Regions from separate parts of the Microbacterium lacus genome, predicted to be linked through region 1. Evidence: predicted binding sites of a transcription regulator. Region 1 holds the regulator's gene; the other holds the start of a gene.
What was found. The regulator HrcA, encoded in region 1, represses chaperone genes, less so after heat shock. The targets are predictions, from matches to a motif close to TTNGCACTCGNNNNNNNCGAGTGCNAA.

Region 1 (7,415 bases):
GGTCGTGAGGGTCGCCCCACACGCAAGCCAATCACCGAGTCTATCAGGTCGGGGAAGCCACCTCTGACTCGCGCCGCTCGAGCGTCCGGACGGCGAGGTTCAACACGGCGGTGAAGACCTCCGGCCGCATCACGGTGACGTGATGGGTCGTGCGCGGGACGACCACGAGTTCGGCGTGCGGCGCCAGCCGCAGGAAGAGTCGTTCGTTCACCCGCAGCTGATCGTACTGGCCGTTCACGAACCACAGCGGGACGCGGATGCGCTGCACAGCAGCCAGGAGGTCCAGTGCCGAGAGACTGCTCAGGGCGACGTCCTGCGTATCCAGCGCGTAGCCTCCAGCGCCGAAATCGTCGCGCGTGTGCGCGGGAAGGATGCGGTCGAGCATGCGGTTCGTGAGCCACATCCCGCGATCGGGCAGCGCGTCGAATCCGCGTGCCAGCGCGCGGTAGGCGCTCAGCGCGACCCCGCGCGGCAGCGACGTGCATGATGCGGCGACGAACCCCGCGACCGGCGGCGGCTCCTCGGCCCCGACGTACTCGGTGCACAGCAGCCCGCCCATCGAGTGCCCGACCAGGAGGACGGGACCGCGGGAGGCGGCATCCCGCACCGCGTCGTCGATCGTCGCGAATGCCCCGGCGAGGGTGAACCGCTCGGCCATGCGCGCTCCGTGGCCCGGCAGATCGACAGCGACGGCGCAGACCCCGCGTTCCCGCAGAGAGACGACCTGCGAACGCCACATGGTGGCGGACGTGCGGATTCCGTGCACGAGCACGACCTGCACAGCCATCGGTCCAGGATACGGGCCGGTAGAATCGACCGGATATGTCACCGCGCGCCTTGAAGCCCCTCCAGCCGTCGGCGACCCCGCCCGAGCTGATCCGCAACTTCTGCATCATCGCCCACATCGACCACGGCAAGTCCACGCTCGCCGATCGGATGCTGCAGATCACCGGCGTGGTCGCCGATCGCGACATGCGCGCGCAGTACCTCGACCGGATGGACATCGAGCGCGAGCGCGGCATCACGATCAAGAGCCAGGCGGTGCGCATGCCGTGGCAGCTCGACGGTGAGACGTACGCGCTCAACATGATCGACACCCCGGGTCACGTCGACTTCACGTACGAGGTGAGCCGCTCGCTCGCGGCGTGCGAGGGGGCGATCCTGCTCGTGGACGCCGCGCAGGGCATCGAGGCTCAGACGCTCGCGAACCTCTACCTGGCGCTCGAGAACGATCTGCACATCATCCCGGTGCTCAACAAGATCGATCTCCCGGCCGCCGATCCGGAGAAGTACGCGGCCGAACTCGCGGGCCTGATCGGCGGCGATCCTGAGGACGTCCTCCGGGTCAGCGGCAAGACGGGCATGGGCGTCGAGAGCCTGCTCGACCTCATCGTCGGGCAGATCCCCGCCCCGAAGGGTGACGCGGACGCCCCGGCGCGGGCCATGATCTTCGACTCCGTGTACGACTCCTACCGCGGCGTCGTCACGTACGTCCGGATGGTCGACGGCAAGCTCGAGCCGCGTGAGCGGATTCAGATGATGTCGACCCGCGCGACGCACGAGCTCCTCGAGATCGGGGTGTCCAGCCCCGAGCCGGTCCCGACGAAGGGGCTCGGCGTGGGCGAGGTGGGGTACCTGATCACCGGTGTGAAGGACGTCCGCCAGTCCAAGGTCGGCGACACGATCACGAACCAGCGCAAGCCCGCGACGACGGCCCTCGCCGGGTACACCGACCCGAAGCCGATGGTCTTCTCGGGGATCTACCCCATCGACGGCTCCGACTACGCCCTCCTGCGAGAGGCGCTGGACAAGCTCAAGCTTTCCGACGCGTCCCTCCAGTACGAACCCGAGACCTCCGTCGCGCTCGGCTTCGGCTTCCGCTGCGGATTCCTGGGTCTGCTGCACCTCGAGATCATCACCGAGCGTCTCGCGCGCGAGTTCGACCTCGACCTCATCACGACGGCTCCTTCTGTGACGTACGAAGTGCACACCGACACGGGCGAGACCGTGGTGGTCACGAACCCGAGCGAATACCCCGACGGGCGCGTCGCCGAGGTGTACGAGCCGGTCGTGAAGGTCGGCATCCTGCTGCCGAAGGACTATGTCGGCACCGTCATGGAGCTCTGCCAGGCCCGCCGCGGGTCGCTCCTCGGAATGGACTACCTCAGCGAGGATCGCGTCGAGCTGCGCTACAACATGCCGCTCGGCGAGATCGTGTTCGACTTCTTCGACCAGCTCAAGTCCAAGACACAGGGCTACGCGAGCCTGGACTACGAACCCGCGGGGTCGCAGACAGCCGACCTGGTCAAGGTCGACATCCTCCTGCAAGGGGAGAAGGTCGACGCGTTCAGCTCGATCGTGCACCGGGACAAGGCGTACGCGTACGGCACGCTCATGACCGAGCGGCTGCGCAAGCTCATTCCGCGGCAGCAGTTCGAGGTGCCGATCCAGGCGGCGATCGGCGCGCGCATCATCGCACGCGAAAACATCAGGGCTATCCGCAAGGATGTCCTGGCGAAGTGCTACGGCGGAGACATCACGCGCAAGCGCAAGCTCCTGGAGAAGCAGAAGGAGGGCAAGAAGCGCATGAAGATGGTCGGTCGCGTCGAAGTCCCCCAGGAGGCGTTCATCGCCGCGCTGTCCGGGGATGTCGAAGGCAAGGACAAGAAGTAGGCGGATAAGGCAGGTGAGCATGCGACGCGGGACTTTCAAGGACGAGACGGTGGACTACGCCGCCGTCGGGGCGACCCAGGCACCCGATCTCATGCAGTACCCGCCCGAGCGGAGCATCCCGGCGCAGGAGTCGTGGCGGATCGGCAGCGGGCAGGCGCGGTTCCAGACCGCCGGCGACGCACTGCTGTCGTGGACCGCGCAACGCGGCGCCGGACTCGCGCTGACGGATGTGCGCCCCGCGGCGGGACCGATGTACTCCGGCGTCAGCTTCGACGCCGAGGGCACGCCCGTCACCCCGAGCCGCCTCGAGGCGGATCAGCGGTTCGACAGCGACGGCACGCCGTACGTCGGACCGGGGACGACCGTCCGGCTCGAGGGACGCGTGCGGGGTCAGCGGGCCGACGGCGAGCTGCGGGTGATCTTCGCGGTCGAGGAGCCCCGGCGCATCGGATTCGCGCTCGGAACCGTCGGCGGCTCGGTGGTCAGCGGTGAAGAGTCGTTCATGATCGAGTGGTACGACAACGACGAGGTCTGGTTCACGGTGCGCGCCTTCGATGCACCCGCCGCGCTTCTCTACCGCTTCCTGCCGGCCCTCACCCGCCGCCGACGTCGCGAGCTCTTCACGCGGTACCTGCGCGCGATCTCTCCGCTGTACACGACTCCCGCCTGATGGGCGCGGCGCTCCCCATCGGCGAGCCCGCGCCGCGCGACGGTGCCCTGCCGGTGACGGTGGATCCGGCGACGGCGTTCGGCGTGTACCTCCACGTTCCGTTCTGTCGCGTGCGGTGCGGATACTGCGACTTCAACACGTATACGTCCTCCGAACTGCGGGGTGCGCGGCAGGACGAGTACGCCGACACCCTGCTGCACGAGGTGCGGCTGGCCGTGACGGTGCTCGAGGACGCGGGGGCGGTGCGTCCCGCAGAGACGGTGTTCTTCGGCGGCGGCACACCGACGCTGCTTCCGCCGGGCGACTTGGCGCGCATGCTGGACGGGGTCCGCGATGCCTTCGGCATCGCTCCGGGAGCCGAGATCACGGTCGAGGCCAACCCCGACACGGTGACGGATGCCGTCGCCCACGAGCTCGCTGGGGCCGGCGTGACCCGACTGTCGATCGGCATGCAGTCCGCCGTCGCGCATGTCCTCGCGGTCCTGGATCGCACGCATCGGCCCGAGAACGTCGCAACCGCGGTGCGCGCGGCGCGCGCGGCCGGCCTCCAGGTCAGCCTGGACCTGATCTACGGGGCGCCGGGGGAGTCGCTGGACGACTGGCGCTCGTCGCTCGAGGCGGCGATCGCGCTCCGACCGGACCACATCTCCGCCTACGCCCTCATCGTGGAGGACGGGACGAAGCTCGCACGCCAGATCGCGCGCGGGGAGGTGGCCTCGCCCGACGACGACCTGGAAGCGGACATGTACGAGCTCGCCGATCGTCTGCTCGAAGAAGCCGGCTACTCCTGGTACGAAGTGTCGAACTGGGCGCGGGGGCGCGAGTATCGCTCGCGCCACAATCTCGCTTACTGGCGGGGGAGCGACTGGTGGGGTTTCGGCCCCGGCGCGCACAGCCACATCGGGGGTGTCCGCTTCTGGAACGTGAAGCACCCCGCGGCATACGCGCAGCGCCTGGCGATGGGCGAATCGCCTGCGGCCGGCCGGGAGCGGCCCGACGCCGCCGCGCGTGCGCTCGAGCGCACGTTGCTCCAGACGCGCATCCGCGAGGGGATGCCGGTGGCCGAGCTGATCGGCGAGGGTCGGCACGCGGTCGCGGGACTCATCGCCGACGGCCTGATCGACGGAGCCGCAGCCGTGCGCGGCCGCGTCGTCCTGACGGTGCGCGGGAGACTCCTCGCGGACGCCGTCGTGCGCGCGCTGACCGACTGAGCGCGATCCGTATCCGGGCGGATCCGCTAGAATTGGCACTCAGAACGGGCGAGTGCCAACAGCGCGGACGGGCGATCACATCCGTTCCGCCGAACAGCGGGTGAGGAGGCGAGATGGTCACCGATCGGGGACTGCAGGTGCTGCGGGCGATCGTGCAGGACTTCGTCGACACCCGCGAGCCCGTGGGCAGCAAGGCGATCGTCGAGCGGCACGCCTTCGGCGTCTCGGCCGCCACGATCCGCAACGACATGGCGCTCCTCGAGGACGAAGAGCTCATCGCCGCCCCGCACACGTCCTCGGGCCGGGTGCCGACGGACAAGGGCTACCGGGTCTTCGTCGACCACCTCTCCGAGCTTCGGCCCCTGTCGCCCGCACAGCGCACGGCGATCACGACCTTCCTCGAGGGACCCGGCGATCTGGACGACGTGCTCGCGCGCACCGTGCGGGCCCTCACCCAGCTCACGGGCCAGGTCGCCATCGTCCAGTATCCCTCGTTCGCGCGCGCGAACGTGTCGCACGTCGAACTCGTCCAGCTCGGCGGTGGGCGGATGCTGGTGATCCTCGTCACCGATACTGGTCGGGTCTCGCAGCGTCTCGCGATCGTCCGCGACGAGTTCGCCGACGAGGATCTCGCGCGCATCCGCGCCGACGTGGCGGGAGTGCTCGTGGGCCGGCTCGTCCGTGAGGGCGCGCAGAGCGTCGATGAGCGCCTCGCCGCCGTCGATCCCGTGCCGACGCCGACCAGCGCAGCGACGACCGCGATCCTGCGGGTCGTCGCGGAGGAGCTCGAAGAGTTCCGGCACGACCGTCTCGTCATGGCGGGAGCAGCCAACCTCGCGCGCAGCGAGGCGGACTTCCGCGGCAGCATCTACCCGCTCCTGGAAGCGATCGAGGAGCAGGTGACGCTCGTGAAGCTCATGAGCGAGATGGTCGCCGACGAGCAGGGACTCGCCGCGAGCATCGGCCGCGAGAACGAGCCGTTCGGCCTCGGCGAAGCCTCCGTGCTCGCCAGCGAATACGACACGACGGGTGTCCGCGCCCGAGTGGGAGTCCTCGGCCCCACGCGGATGGACTACCCGACCAATCTCGCGGCGGTCCGTGCCGTCGCACGCTACCTCACCCGGATGCTCGACGAGGACGAGAACCGCTGAAGCGGCATCCGTGAACGAACGATCCCGCGCGGTGCGCGGGCGGGAAGGCGACAGTGGCTGACCACTACGAGGTCCTCGGTGTCTCGCGCGACGCGACACCTGACGAGATCAAGAAGGCGTACCGACGCCTCGCGAGAGAGCTCCACCCTGATGTGAACCCCGGCGCGGATGCGTCCGAGCGCTTCAAGCTCGTCACGCACGCGTACGACGTGCTCAGCGATGCCGACCAGCGCGCCCGCTACGACATGGGCGGCAGCGACTCGCCGTTCGGCGGCGGCCAGGCCGGGTTCGGCGGGTTCGGTGACATCTTCGAGACGTTCTTCGGCTCGGGCGGCGGACAGCGTGCGGGACGCCCGCGCTCGCGGCGCGAGCGCGGACAGGACGCGCTCGTCCGCGTCACCCTCGACCTGAAGGACGTCGTCTTCGGCGTTCACCGCGACCTCGAGGTCGACACGGCCGTGCTGTGCGACACCTGTCAGGGCTCGTGCTGCCAACCCGGCACCGCTCCGGTCGCGTGCGACATCTGTCACGGCTCGGGCCACGTGCAGCGCACGGTCCGGAGCCTCCTCGGCAACGTCGTCACGAACCAGCCGTGCAACGTCTGCCAGGGCTACGGCACCACGATCCCGTATCCGTGCGCGACGTGTCAGGGACAGGGCCGCGTGCGTGCCCGCCGCACCGTGTCGATCGACATCCCCGCCGGCGTCGAGACGGGGCTGCGGCTGCAGCTGCCCGGCTCGGGCGAAGTCGGCCCCGCCGGGGGCCCGAACGGCGACCTCTACCTCGAGGTCACCGTCACCCCGCACGACGAGTTCAGCCGCGACGGCGACGACCTGCTCGCGACGCTGGAAGTGTCGATGCCCGACGCGATCCTCGGGGCCACCACGACGATCGAGTCGCTCGACGGCCCGGTCGACCTCGAACTGCGCCCGGGCGTCCAGGGCGGGGACGTGCTCACGATCAAGGGCCGGGGGATCACGCCGCTGCGCGGGAGCCAGCGCGGCGATCTGCGCGTCGGCGTGCACGTGGTGACCCCGACGCGGCTCGACGCCAAGGAGCGCGCGCTGATCGAGGAGTTCGCCAAGCGCACGAAGTCGCCGGCACCGCGCCTGGCGGAGTTCCACCAGGGACTGTTCGCGAAGCTGCGCGACCGCTTCCGCAACGGCTGATCCGTGGCGCTGCACTTCCTCCTCGACGCGGGAGCGGATGCCGCCGTCGGCGACACCGTCGCCCTCACCGGCCCCGAGGCCCATCACGCGGCTGCCGTCCGCCGCGTCCGGATCGGCGAGGAGGTCACGCTCGGCGACGGTCGCGGAACGTGGCTCACGGGCGAGGTCTCGGCATCCGCACCCCGGGAGGTCCTCGTGCGCGTGAGGAGCAGGAGGAGCGTCGCGCCCCCGGAGCGTCGGATCATCCTGGTCCAGGCGCTCGCGAAGGGCGATCGCGACGAACTCGCCGTGCAGGCGGCGACGGAGCTCGGTGTCGACGGCATCGTGCCGTGGCAGGCGTCACGCAGCGTCTCGCGCTGGGATGCCGCGAAAGCCGAGAAGGGACGGCTGCGGTGGGAGAGTATCGTCCGTGAGGCCGCCAAGCAGGCGCACCGGGCGTGGATCCCCACCGTCCAGCCTCTGGAGACCACGGCGGCGCTCGCGGCGCGGGCGCGGGACGCGCTCGTGCTCGTCCTCGAGCCCACGGCGGTCGAGTCCCTCT
Region 2 (7,415 bases), 710 kb from region 1:
TGCGCGCGGCCAGCGCCGCGGCGTGCGTGGCGACCCACTCGCCGGAGACGTTCTTCGCCTTCAACAACGCACTCCTCACCGAGCAGCCCGAGGTGGACGCCGACGGCTACACCGACACCGAGCTCGCCGACATCGCGCAGGCGCGGGGCGTGCAGTCGCCCAAGGTCGTGCGCGCGTGCATCGAGAAGCAGGAGTTCGCCTCGTGGGCGAAGGCCGCGACCGAGCGCGCCCTGCAGGGCCTGCCCGAGACGAAGGACGTCACGCTCACCGGTACGCCCATGGTGTTCGTGAACGGCGTGCAGTACGTCGGATCGCTGCAGGACCCCAAGGAGTTCGCGCAGTTCGTCCTGACGAGCGACAGCGACGCGTACTACAAGACCCCGTCACCCACCGCGACGCCCGGCGAGACCGCGACCCCGACGCCCACTCCGTAGGCGGATGCCGCTCTCACGGCTTCGCTAGACTCGGGGTTCTGCCGACTTGGCGCAATTGGTAGCGCACCTAACTTGTAATTAGGGGGTTACGGGTTCAAGTCCCGTAGTCGGCTCCAGAGGCGCGAGTGCTGCAGTTTCCTGCGAGCGCTGTGCCGAGCATCACCGCGTCTGCAGGAAACTGCAGCACCCGCGGGCGACGCGACCTGCGCCCGGGTCAGGACGCCGGGGCGAAGATCAGCGTGACCGGTGTCGCTCCGCTGCCCGGGTAGAACGTGAGCGTCGCGGTCACCGCGGCACCACCGACCGACGGCCCGACGGTCGCGATGAACGGCTCGGCGGAGTCCCCGCGGTTGTACTCCGCCAGGCCTTCGTCGAGCGCGTCGATCTGCGACGAGTCCCACCCGTAGGTCGGGGCGAGCGCGCGCACCGTGTTGACGGCATCCGACCACGTGCCGGGGTTGTCGAGCGCCAGGGTCACCGAGGCGAGCGCGCCGGACTGCGTGACCGCGGTGAGCGCCGCCACATCGTCCACGACGTAGACATCCGAGCCGCCCGCCATGACGGCGCGGACGGGCCGGCGGAACTCGGCCGACTTGTCCCCGTCCGTCGGCATCCCGAGATCTGCAGCGGGCAGTGCGCCGTCGCCGATGCGCACGCGCACGATCCCCTCGACGTTCACGTAGTCGAACCCGGCGTCGGTGAGCATGCTCGAGCCGTCGGACGCCTTCTGATCGGTCGACGCCGCCGGCCGGTCCTCGGCCCACCACGATCCCTGCACCGCGAACGTCGCGAGCACGATGAGGCCGATCACGACGACGAGGATCGTGGCCGGCAGCCAGGTCAGAAGGGAGCGCGTGCGCGCGGATGTGGGCACCCCTCCAGGCTAACCGCGACCTCGGACGCGCTCGCCGTGCCGGGGTCCGCGCCCGCGCGAGGCATGATGGAGCCGTGCCACAACGTCGTCTGCCCGCCTGGACGGCAGTGGGCGGAGCGGTGCTCGTCGGCATCCTCACCGCGTTGCAGGCGAGGGTGAACGGGCAGCTCGGCGCGCGCATCGGCGACGGCCTCGTCGCGGCCGTCATCTCCTTCGGATCCGGGCTCGTGATCCTGATCCTGCTCTCGATCGCCCTGCCCGTCGGCCGGCGGGGTTTCGCGGCGCTCGTGCGCGGCATCCGATCGCGGGGCATTCCGTGGTGGATGCTGGCAGGTGGCGCCGCGGGAGCCCTCACCGTCGCGACGCAGGGCATCGCCGTGGGGCTGATCGGGGTGTCGCTGTTCACGGTCGGCGTCGTCGCGGGGCAGGCGATCTGCGGCCTCGTGCTGGACCGCACCGGATACGGACCCGCCGGCGTCGTGGCGGTGACGGTCCCGCGGCTGCTGGGTGGCGCGCTCGCCTTCGGGGCGGTCGGCATCGCCCTGATCGGCGACGGACTCACCGGCATCCCCCTGTGGATGCTGGTCATGCCGCTTCTGACCGGCGTCGGCATCGCGTGGCAGCAGGCGACGAACGGACGTCTTCGTCAAAGGGTGGGCACGCCCCTGACCGCGACGTTCGTGAACTTCGCCGGCGGAACGGTCATCCTGGCTGTCGCCGCGGCGATTCACGTCGGTGCCGTCGGGGCACCGCGCGCGCTGCCCGGCGAAGCGTGGCTGTACACCGGCGGCGCGATCGGCGTGGTCTACATCTTCCTGTCGGCCGCGCTGGTGAGCCGCACCGGCGTGCTGCTGCTCGGTCTCGGTGCGGTCGTCGGCCAGCTGAGCACGTCGTTCGCGCTCGACGCGGTGTGGCCGGCGCCGGCGAGTCCGGGGCCGGTGCAGGCGCTCGCGATGGTGATCGTGGCCCTGCTGTCGGTGGTGGTCGCGACGGCGCCCTGGGGGCGGTTGCGGCGGCTCAGGAGCTGAGCTCGGTCGCCTCGGCCTCGGTGCGCTTGGCGGACGGGAGCCGCGAGAAGTGCCGGCGCGCGTCGACGGCCTTGCGGCGACCGGGGCGCGCTTTGGGTGGCTTGCCGCCGATGTACAGCCAGCCCAGGAGCTCTTCGTTCTTGCCGAGACCGTGCAGCTTCGCGACCGGCTTGCTTCGGGTGTAGTGACCCGTGCGCCAGATGACGCCCCAGCCCGCTTCGTCCAGCAGCAGGCTCAGCATGTGCGCCACGCCCGACGCGACGGCCTCTTGCTCCCACCGCGGCACCTTGTCGCTCTTGCGGTACGTCGCGACGACGGCGAGGAGGAGCGGTGCGCGCAGCGGCTTGGAGGAGGACCCCTTCGCGCCGACGGCCTTGTTGATCGCACGACCGAGACGCTCGCGATCGCTGCCGCGCAGCTCGATGACCCGCCACGGGCGCATCGAGGAGTGATCGGCGACGCGCCCGGCGGCGGTCAGCAGCGTGAGCAGTTCGGCGCGCGTGGGAGCCTCGGCGGTCACCTTCGACCACGAACGGCGGTTGCGCACCGCCTCCAGCGCCGAGGTCACGCGTCGGGCTCGGGGGTGAACGACAGCGCGATCGAGTTCATGCAGTAGCGGTCGCCGGTCGGGGTGCCGACGCCGTCGGGGAAGACGTGGCCGAGGTGCGAGCCGCACGCCGCGCACCGCACCTCGGTTCGGATCATGCCGTGCGAGGTGTCCTCGATGAGCTCGACCGCTTCAGGACGGACCGATTCGTAGAAGCTCGGCCACCCGCAGTGCGAATCGAACTTCGTGCCGCTCTGGAAGAGCTCCGCGCCGCATCCGGCGCACGTGTAGAGCCCTGCGCGGCTCTCGTCGAGCAGTTCGCCGGTCCACGCCCGCTCGGTCGCCGCCTGCCGCAGCACCTGGTACTGGTCGGCGTCGAGCTCGGCACGCCACTGCTCGTCGGTCTTCTGCACGCTGTAGGTCATTCCGGTCTCCTTCGCCGCGGTGCACGCTCTGACGCCGTGCACATCGCCGCATCCATTCAACCTCACCGGTGCCTCCGCGGCTCCGTCGCGCGTGCGGGGAGAATGGCGGGATGGATGCCGCCGCGCCGGACACCGCCGAGGTCCGCGATCGTTACCTGCGGTTCGCGCGAGACGAAGCGCCCGACCGGTCGGCGGTGTACGCCGCGTGGGCGGGCGGCGTCGCCGACGATGAGCGGGTGGCCGGCGTCCTGACGCGCATCCCCGCGACGCACCGCCAGCCCCCGCTCGTGTTCGCGGTCGCCCGGATGCTCGGTGCGCCGGAGGCGGGGTACGCGGCGTTCGCCGAGTGGGTTCTGGGTCATGCCGACGAACTCGTCGCGGAATGCTCGGCCCGCTCGCTGCAGACGAACGAGCCGCTCCGATGCGCCGCGCTGCTTCCCGCTCTCAGCGGCGTGTCCGGACCGATCGCGCTCCTGGAGGTCGGGGCGAGCGCGGGACTCTGCCTGTACCCCGACCGGTACTCCTACCGCTACGACGGAGGTGCGGCGTTGGACCCGTCCGACGGCCCGTCCGCGGTCGTGCTCCGCTCCGCACTGACGGGCGATCCACCCCTGCGGATGCCGGACATCGTGTGGCGGGCGGGTGTCGATCTCACTCCGCTCGATGCGGCCGACCCGGCCGACCGGCGGTTCCTGACGAGTCTGGTGTGGCCGGGGGAGGAGGGGCGCGCGGCGCGGATCGAGGCCGCGCTCGACGTCGTCGCGGCCGACCCGCCCCTGCTCGTACGAGGGGATGCGACAGACCCCGCGACGCTCGCGCACCTCGCGGCCCGGGCACCGGCCGATGCGACGCTCGTGATCACCACCCCCGGCGTCCTGCCGCACATCCACCGCGCCGGACGTGCGCGCCTCGTCTCGTCGATCCGGGCGAGCGGGGCGGTGTGGATCTCGATCGACCCGCCGGCGATGCACCTCGACGGAGTCGACGCGGTCGATGCCGCCGCCGGGCCCGGCGGGTTCGTGCTGCGTCGCGACGGTTCGGCGCTGGCCCGGGTCGATCCGCTCGGGGCATGGGTGGTGTGGTCGACCGAGGCGTGAGGCGGGGGCCCGGAGTGGCATCCGAGCGAGATGCCGCCGGCGGGTTAGCGTTGCCGCGTGCCCCTGACCGACCGCGATCGCGCCATCCTCGAGTTCGAGGCCCGCTGGCGCGCCCACGCGGGGGCGAAAGAGGAGGCGATCCGCGCCGAACTCGGCCTCGCGCCCGCGCGGTACTACCAGCTGCTCGGAAGGCTGATCGACACGACCGCTGCGCAGGAGCACGACCCGATGCTCGCCGGGAGACTCCGGCGCATCCGGGACGCACGCGAGCACGCGCGCCTCGCTCGATCGGCGGGCGCTCCGCGCTGAGCGGTCACATCCACGGCGGGGACGGGGCGAGCCCGTCGGTCCGGGTAGCATCGTGGGGTGCCGAGAGAGACCTTCCCGCGGGACCGATTCGACGACCTTCCCGCGGACGGGGGCCGAGTCGGCGCCCATCGTGCGGAGAATCCGCGGATGCGGGGCTGGGTCGTCCTGCTGTGGGCGGTCCTGGCCACGATCGTGCTGGTCGCGGTCGGGATCTTCGGCACGCTGCTGGTGAGCGGACGCGTCGTGCTCTTCCCGACGCCCACGCCGACGGCATCCCCTCTCCCGGTCGTCACACCCGTCGTGGACACGACGTATGAGGTGCTCATCCTCAACGCGACCCCCGAGGTCGGTCTCGCCACTCAGATGAAGGACGTCGTGGTGGGCGCCGGCTGGGCGGAGGACACGGTGTCCGCCGGAGAGGCCGGGTCCACCGACTTCGCCGAGACGACGGTGTTCTACTACCTGCCGGCGGACGAAGCCGCCGCCGCGGGGCTCGCCGAGGTGATCGGCGGCGCGAAGATCGCGCAGAGCGACGTGTATCAGCCCACGGACGACCCCGAGGCCAAGCAGCTCGCCGTCGTGATCGGCCTGGACCGAACCTCGAATCCGCCGTCTCCGACGCCCTCGGAATGACCGCGCGACCGCCGGGTGTTTCAGGCGGGTAAACACTTCGATGCATGCGTGTCAACAGTTGCTCCTCCCGCGATTTCCCGCGGATCCGCGTGCATACGATGGCCCTGTTCCCGCGCTTCAACAGGAGATTCAGATGACCCAGGGCACCGTCAAGTGGTTCAACGCCGAGAAGGGCTTCGGCTTCATCACCGTCGCCGATGGGCAGGACGTCTTCGTCCACTACTCGAACATCGACATGAGCGGCTTCCGCGTGCTCGAAGAAGGTCAGACGGTCGAGTTCACCGTCGGCTCCGGTCAGAAGGGACCGCAGGCCGAGTCCGTCCGCGTCGTCGCGTGACGCCACGCCCCTCCCGCGGCTTGCACTCGATGGGGTCGAGTGCCAGAATGGATTAGCACTCGACTCATCTGAGTGCTAAAGACATCGCAACGTCCGGGAGGGACGAAAAACACATGGCTAAGATCATCGCTTTCGACGAGGAGGCCCGCCGTGGTCTCGAGCGCGGCCTGAACATCCTGGCTGACGCCGTCAAGGTGACACTGGGCCCCCGCGGTCGCAACGTCGTCCTCGAGAAGAAGTGGGGCGCCCCCACGATCACGAACGACGGCGTGTCCATCGCCAAGGAGATCGAGCTCGAGGACCCCTTCGAGAAGATCGGCGCGGAGCTCGTCAAGGAGGTCGCCAAGAAGACCGACGACGTCGCTGGTGACGGCACCACCACCGCCACGGTCCTGGCTCAGGCGCTCGTGCGCGAGGGCCTGCGCAACGTCGCCGCCGGCGCCGACCCCATCTCGCTCAAGCGCGGCATCGAGAAGGCCGTCCAGGCCATCTCCGACGAGCTGCTCGCCTCGGCCAAGCCGGTCGAGTCCAAGGAGCAGATCGCCGCGACCGCGTCCATCTCCGCCGCCGACTCGACGATCGGCGACCTGATCGCCGAGGCGATCGACAAGGTCGGCAAGGAGGGCGTCGTCACCGTCGAGGAGTCGCAGACGTTCGGCACCGAGCTCGAGCTCACCGAGGGCATGCGCTTCGACAAGGGCTTCATCAACCCCTACTTCGTCACCGACCCGGAGCGCCAGGAGGCCGTGTTCGAGGACGCGTACATCCTGATCGCGAACCAGAAGATCTCGAACATCAAGGACCTTCTGCCGATCGTCGACAAGGTGATCCAGGACGGCAAGGAGCTCGTCATCATCGCCGAGGACGTCGAGGGCGAGGCGCTCGCGACTCTCGTGCTCAACAAGATCCGCGGCATCTTCAAGTCGGCCGCCGTCAAGGCTCCCGGCTTCGGCGACCGTCGCAAGGCGCAGCTGCAGGACATCGCGATCCTCACGGGTGGCCAGGTCATCACCGAGGAGGTCGGCCTCAAGCTGGAGAACGCGACGCTCGACCTGCTCGGCCGTGCCCGCAAGGTCATCATCACCAAGGACGAGACCACGATCGTCGAGGGTGCCGGTGACGCCGCGCAGATCGAGGGTCGCGTGACCCAGATCCGCCGCGAGATCGACAACACCGACAGCGACTACGACCGCGAGAAGCTGCAGGAGCGCCTCGCGAAGCTCGCCGGTGGCGTCGCCGTCATCAAGGCCGGCGCTGCGACCGAGGTCGAGCTCAAGGAGCGCAAGCACCGCATCGAGGACGCCGTCCGCAACGCGAAGGCAGCCGTCGAGGAGGGCATCGTCCCCGGTGGTGGCGTCGCGCTCATCCAGGCCGGCAAGGTCGCGTTCGAGGGTCTCCACCTGACGGGTGACGAGGCCACCGGTGCGAACATCGTCAAGGTCGCCATCGAGGCGCCGCTGAAGCAGATCGCGCTGAACGCGGGCCTCGAGCCCGGCGTCGTCGCGAACAAGGTTGCGGACCTCGAGACCGGCTTCGGCCTGAACGCCGCCACGGGCGAGTACGGTGACCTGTTCGCACAGGGCATCATCGACCCGGCCAAGGTGACGCGCTCCGCGCTGCAGAACGCCGCGTCGATCGCCGCGCTGTTCCTCACCACGGAGGCCGTCGTCGCCGACAAGCCCGAGAAGGCCGCCGCTCCCGCCGGCGACCCCACGGGTGGCATGGACTTCT

Region 2: a site for HrcA is predicted at 5,737-5,763, ahead of groL (chaperonin GroEL). Genes of this name have one in related genera too.

Annotation. Positions count from the first base shown of each region.
Region 1 is NZ_BAAAPK010000001.1:1,943,805-1,951,219, reverse strand. Features, by position in the region: gene ABD197_RS09215 (alpha/beta fold hydrolase) at 44-787, opposite strand; gene lepA (translation elongation factor 4) at 823-2,673, shown strand; gene ABD197_RS09205 (DUF1990 domain-containing protein) at 2,693-3,343, shown strand; gene hemW (radical SAM family heme chaperone HemW) at 3,343-4,554, shown strand; gene hrcA (heat-inducible transcriptional repressor HrcA) at 4,668-5,705, shown strand; gene dnaJ (molecular chaperone DnaJ) at 5,759-6,874, shown strand; gene ABD197_RS09185 (16S rRNA (uracil(1498)-N(3))-methyltransferase) at 6,878-7,415, shown strand, end outside.
Region 2 is NZ_BAAAPK010000001.1:2,654,228-2,661,642, reverse strand. Features, by position in the region: gene ABD197_RS12660 (DsbA family protein) at 1-434, shown strand, start outside; tRNA gene ABD197_RS12655 (tRNA-Thr) at 475-550, shown strand; gene ABD197_RS12650 (hypothetical protein) at 649-1,308, opposite strand; gene ABD197_RS12645 (DMT family transporter) at 1,383-2,336, shown strand; gene ABD197_RS12640 (nitroreductase family protein) at 2,326-2,904, opposite strand; gene msrB (peptide-methionine (R)-S-oxide reductase MsrB) at 2,901-3,308, opposite strand; gene ABD197_RS12630 (DUF2332 domain-containing protein) at 3,419-4,405, shown strand; gene ABD197_RS12625 (DUF3263 domain-containing protein) at 4,463-4,714, shown strand; gene ABD197_RS12620 (LytR C-terminal domain-containing protein) at 4,772-5,347, shown strand; gene ABD197_RS12615 (cold shock domain-containing protein) at 5,481-5,684, shown strand; gene groL (chaperonin GroEL) at 5,798-7,415, shown strand, end outside.